DNA from 2 places in the Lactiplantibacillus plantarum genome. Region 2 is predicted to be linked to the other one. Evidence: predicted binding sites of a transcription regulator. Region 2 holds the regulator's gene; the other holds the start of a gene.
What was found. Region 2 encodes Rex, which represses fermentation and respiration genes when NADH is low (regulators of the CRP and FNR family bind a similar motif). Its sites were predicted from a motif close to TTGTGAANTANTTCACAA; they were not measured.
Positions count from the first base shown of each region.

Region 1: the regulator Rex is predicted to act here: its motif matches at 1,301-1,318, upstream of E5260_RS15060 (FAD-binding protein).

Region 1 covers NZ_CP039121.1:3,188,216-3,191,357, reverse strand. Annotated here, with positions in the region: gene E5260_RS15060 (FAD-binding protein) at 1-1,181, opposite strand, end outside; gene E5260_RS15055 (DASS family sodium-coupled anion symporter) at 1,647-3,062, shown strand.
Region 2 covers NZ_CP039121.1:2,656,357-2,659,498, forward strand. Annotated here, with positions in the region: gene groL (chaperonin GroEL) at 1-320, opposite strand, end outside; gene groES (co-chaperone GroES) at 376-660, opposite strand; gene E5260_RS12510 (CPBP family intramembrane glutamic endopeptidase) at 853-1,497, shown strand; gene E5260_RS12515 (redox-sensing transcriptional repressor Rex) at 1,662-2,339, opposite strand; gene E5260_RS12520 (ABC-F family ATP-binding cassette domain-containing protein) at 2,508-3,142, shown strand, end outside.

The sequences.
Region 1 (3,142 bases), 530 kb from region 2:
CCCATAGCTAAAACGACGCCATTATTGGCATGGATATTAAGCAGTCGTTCGCCCCGTTTGATTTGGACCCCTTGGATCACTTTAGTATTAGGATCTTGGATCAAATGTTGTGCCCGTGAGTCCAACCAAACGTCAATATTGTCAGCTCGTTCAAGGACTTTTTGCCGGAGTAGTTTCCATAATGCAGCGTCTTTATCACGTTTGTGAACGAGGGCAAAGTCAATCGTATCACTTCCGGCTAGTTCTGGGTATTCCGCCATGGTTTTCTTGATGGCAACGGCATCACCGGGTTTAATATCATGTTTCCAACTAACGGCTTTAATCCCCAGATATTTTTCAAAATATGCTGGAATTTTACTCATACCGCTTAAATAGGCGTTGAGTGTCTTAGTAGGGGTACTGAATGGCGCGCCCAGTGCTTGATAATAAGCGGTTAGTTTATCTAAGCTTTCACCCGTAACGACGTGTTGGGCGGAGTAGCGGGTGTTGCCACCTTCACGGCCAAATGGTGCCGCATCAACTACTAGTACGTGGGCACCATTATCAGCAGCAAAACGAGCCGCTGAAGCACCGGCACCACCAAAGCCTAAAACGATAACGTCGTAGTTACCGTGCCAGTTCACATTGAGCGCGGGCGTGCCGTTGAGTGCCTTAACGTATTTTTCAAAGTTATCGAAGCACCGTTCCAAGAACTTGATAGAAGGGGCATCGGTCATTTGACCATTCTGATCAAAGGCTTTAGCAGCGTAGCTTAACATGTATTCATTGCCAGGGAGTACCTGAGCATCAACTCCGGGCGCATTGAGAATATTGCGTAAGTCACCTTGAGCACGGCACGTCCCCTGTACGCCAAGGGAAGTACCAACTAACATGACCGGTTTATTAGCAAAGGGGTGGAGCTGGTAAGAAAGCCATTCAATAACGTTCTTGAGTGCGGCCGGAATGGCATGATCGTATTCGGGTACCCCGATGATCACCCCATCGGCCTGGCTAATTTTATCATTTAAGGCTTGAACGGTCGCCGGGATATGATTTTGAGTTGGTTCATTAAAAAGGGGAATCCCTGTAATTTCATTAACGTCAATGGTAGCCCGTTGACTAAAATGATGCTTCATAAATTGTAATAATTCACGGTTGTAAGACTGTTGTGCCGCCGTACCAATCAAGGCAATATATTTCATAATTAACATTCCTTTATTAGTTTTTTAGTTGGATAAGTACACGGATTGTTTACGCTTTCAATATAAATAGTTACCTAGAAAAAACAACCGTTAATTTTAACGAAGCCAACAGAATGCTATTGTGACAAGGATAACAAGCTGTGATTAATTTGACGGGTTGTCGAAACTTTAGTGAGAATTAAGCAAGTGGCAAACTTTATTTTAGCTTTTTATAAATTCTATTTATAAAAGTGTCCGATAAAAGGCACTAGTCGCTATGATAATTTCAGGTATTTTTAATCGCAAACAGGTCCCTGTAGGCTGTATATAACGGGTTTTATTGCGACACCTCAAGCAACTACAACTAAATTTAAATTGACAGACTTATAAATTAAGTTATGGTGATATTGAAAAACGGCAAACAACCGTTAATGGCAAGATATGTGAAAATCTTAACAATTATATGAAGATTAGGAGGAAGTGCAGATGTTGAGTGAAATAAAATGGAAGGGCTTTCTGTTACCGCTAATTTTTGGAATTGGGTTATGGCTAGTTACGCCACTACGACCAGTAGCAATTAGTATTATGGCGTGGCACTTATTTGCAATTTTTGTGGCAACGATTATTGCTTGTATTACCAAGCCATTACCGATGATGGCCGTCACGCTGATTGGGATTGTTGTTGCGACGTTAACGGGTGTTTTTACGATGGACGAAGTCGCTACTGGTTTTGGTAATTCGACGGCGTGGATGGTTGCCATGTGCATGTTCATGGCTGCTGGTTTTATTAAATCAGGACTTGGCAAGCGGATCGCCTATCTGTTTGTCAGTTTATTTGGCAAGCGCACGCTGAGCTTAGCATACGCCTTATCCTTTGTTGATGCCGTATTGGCGATTGGTATTCCTAGCAATAATGCGCGGGTCAACGGGATTATGTATCCCATTATTGATAATCTTTCTCGTGAAATGGGATCTGATCCGAAACAGGGCACACAGCGAAAATTAGGCTCATTTCTAGTTTTTAATGAATATGAAGTTAATAATATTACATCAGGCTTGTTTTTGACCGGTTTAGCTGGCAACATGGTGGCTATTGGTTTAGCTAAGATGCAGGGAATCACGGTAACTTGGATGCAATGGTTTATGGCTGCTTGTGTCCCAGGTATTTTATCGCTACTAATTATTCCATGGGTACTATATAAAGTCTATCCCCCTGAGGTGAAACAAACGCCAGACGCGCACCGCTGGGCAACGACGCGTTTGGCCGCACTTGGAAAAATGACAGCTAGTGAAAAAATTATGTCAATTACCTTTATTTTAGCGATTGTTTTATGGTTGATCGGGACTAAAATTGGCATCGATGCGACCGAAGTAAGTTTTATTGCAGTTGTTATTTTGCTGATTACGGGCGTGTTAACGACTAACGATTTGCTCAATGAACATTTTGCTTGGAATATTTTAGTCTGGTTATCGATCATCATGATGATGTCTAAGAAGCTAATGACACTAGGCTTTTTCCCATGGTTTTCCAAAACGTTAGGTCATTTACTGAATGGTATGAACTGGATTAGCGTGCTCATTATCCTGTTTTTAGCTTATTTTTACTTACATTACATGTTTCCGAGTGTTTCAACACAGATTTCGGCGTTATATGCTGGCTTTTTATCCATCGCCATTGGTGCCGGTGTTCCCCATGTTTTAGCGGCGTTACTATTGGCATTTGCTGGTTCAATCAACTTGTCAACGACGCCGTACTCGGCCGGGCCCGCGGCATTATTGTCAAGTACAGGCTATGTGACTAGTGCGGAGTGGTGGCGATTGAGTGCAATTATTGGGGTTATTTTTAACGTCATCTGGTTAGGTGGGGGCTTGCTGTGGACCAAGTTATTAGGCTTTTGGTAAGACTAACTGAGCAATATAGATGCGGTAAGTCGTGATTGATCCTGACCACGATTTGCCGCATCTTTCGTGTTAAAATTAGG
Region 2 (3,142 bases):
GTAACGTTCTTCATACCTTCATTAACGATTGATTGTGTTAAGACCGTTGCAGTAGTCGTCCCATCACCAGCGATGTCATTAGTCTTTGAAGCAACTTCAGAAACTAACTTAGCACCCATGTTTTCGAAATGATCGTCTAATTCGATCGCCTTAGCAATCGTTACACCATCATTAGTAATTGTTGGTGAACCATATGATTGTTCCAAAACAACGTTGCGACCCTTAGGACCTAACGTTGACTTAACTGTGTCAGCTAATTGATCGACACCTTTTAGCATCGCTGAACGTGCATCTTCAGAGAACTTTAATTCTTTAGCCATTATCTCTATTCACCTCATGAATTTAATTTATTTTAAGTTGCGCAATTTAAATGGATTAGTCTTCGATTGCAACGATATCTTTTTCGTGCAATACCAAATACTTAGCACCTTGATACTTGACTTCGGTACCGGCATACTTATCGAATAATACTTGATCGCCGACCTTCACGCTGGGGTCAACTTTTGTCCCGTTATCTAAAACACGACCGTCATTGACGGCAACAACCTTACCGCTTTGGGGCTTTTCCTTAGCGTTATTGGCAATGACAATACCGCCAATTGTTTGTTCTTCTTCTTCTTGTTGTTGCAAGATAACGCGATCTCCTAATGGTTTTAACACGTGAATCCCTCCATTTATTCTTTTTTAGCACTCCTCAACCTCAAGTGCTAATTACATTGTCAACTATATCATTTTAATTCAAGATTGCAAGTGATTTGTCAATTATTAGTCAAAGAATGTCAAATCGACTATAATGAATACTATTGAAGTATCAATAAATCTTAAATCAAACTTTTAAAAGGACGTGACTTGATGGTTAATCGCCGCCAATCAATCTTTATTCTTATCATCTACTTTATTATTTACGCACTACCGAGCGTCCTTGTGACTGCTTTCCATCAGCTAGGGGCCCAAGTATTCGTGATTCAAACGGTCGACTACTTAGTCGGTGCAATCCTACTCATCTGGTTGGCGAGTCGCATGCGGACAAAAAACGTTGTTGAAAAACAACCAAGTAACTGGTTCATGACGTTCATCTGGGGATTGATCGGTCTTGTCCTAGTCATCGTTGGTCAAGTCATCATTTTAAAAATGACGGCTTTACTGGGACAGTCAACAGCGTCAACCAACACGACCACCCTCTTAACTGTTGGGCAACAATATCCCGCTTTCTTCTTAGCCATCATTGTCGGTGCCCCGATTATGGAAGAAATCGTCTTCCGCAAAGTTATCTTTGGCAATCTAAGTGCGGTTACTGGTCAGATTGGGGCGGCCTTGATTTCTAGTGTGCTATTTAGCTTTGCACATGCGGATGGTCACTTTATCCTCTATGCCTTTATCGGGTTATTATTCTGCTGGTTATACCAGCACACCGGTCGGATTCAAACATCGATGACGGCTCACATCCTAATGAACGCATCGGTTGTGTTACCCACATTATTAGGCTTACTGCACTAGTATCATTACTAGGTAGCGCTAACCTAGCGTTTCAACGTTAATTTTCACCGAATATTTATACGTTACAATCAATGATTCGTGATCTAAGTATGTTAAAAAGGCTTTCCTGAATAATTCAGAGAAGCCTTTTTATAGCCATTTAATTTCAAAGATAAAGCGAGTTATTAATCTTCAGTCTCATTTTCATCGTCATTACCATTGTCACCTAATTGCTGACCGTAATGTTCAATGAAGTAGATCAATGTTTGTAATTCGTTGGTCAAATCAACGTTCTGAACCCGTACTGTCTCAGGAACGGAGATTCGTAACGGCGTAAAGTTCATGATTCCTTTGACGTTTGCATCAACCAAGTCATCGGTAATTTTCTGAACAACCGTGGTTGGCACCGTTAAGATAGCAATCTCAATCTGTTGTTCGATCAATTGCTTTTTGAGCTCCGTCATTGGGTACACTGGAACCCCACTTTGGACTGTATTGGCAATCGCCTCGTTGACATCAAATGCTGCTGAAATGCGGACATTACTGTTTTTGTGAAAATTAAAGTTCAGTAGGGCGTGGCCCAAATTACCGACCCCAATTAAAGCAACATTCGTTAAGGTGTCTTGATTTAAAATCTTTTTGAAAAATGCAAGTAACGTTTCAACATCGTATCCATACCCTCGTTTGCCGAGCGCCCCAAAATACGAGAAATCTCGCCGAATCGTTGCTGAATCTACTTTAACCGCCTCGGACAACTCGGTCGATGAGACCCGCTTCTTATCTGCATCTAGCAAGATATTTAAATAGCGGTAATAAATCGGTAACCGTTTTGCCGTTGCCCGTGGAATTTTTGTTTCTGCCATTCGGACGTGTCCTCCTAATTAAAAGTTTGTGAATTTGCTGACACTATTCTAGCATAACGCGTGACTTTGTGAAATAATAATTACTTATTATTCCGAATAATTGGGTCAGGCCGTTACAATATGCTACAATTATGTCACGAATTAAATGTGAAAGGAGCTTAATAAAGCGTGATTTTACTACAAGTACAGCAAGTTATGCGGCGTTTTGGCGCCGATGTCTTGTTCGATAACGTACAAATGGATATTCAAGAACACGCTCGGGTGGCCCTCGTCGGTCGAAACGGGGCCGGAAAATCAACCTTACTTAAAATGATTGCCGGCGAAACGGTACCGGACGAAGGCCAGATTTCAATGCGCAAGGGCTTAACAATCGGTTACTTGGCGCAAGACCAAGGACTGGATAGTAACAATACGATTTGGGAAGAAATGAGTAGTGTCTTTGCTGAGTTACATGCCATCGAAAAACGGATGCACCAGCTCGAAAATCAATTGAGCGACCCCGCAATCATGAATGATGAGCAGGCTTATCAACAGACCCTGAAAACCTATGATCAGATTCAAACTGAATTTCAACAAAAAAACGGGTACGGCTACCAAGCTGAGATTCGGGGCGTGTTGCACGGCTTCCAATTCGACGCCGAGGTGTACGATAAGTCGGTGACGGCACTATCCGGTGGACAAAAGACCCAGTTGGCCTTGGCCAAGTTGTTACTTGAAAAACGGGACTTGCTTATCCTTGACGAACCGACGAACCACTTGGACGTCGAAACCCTTACTTGGTTGGAAAGCTATCTCCAGTCTTA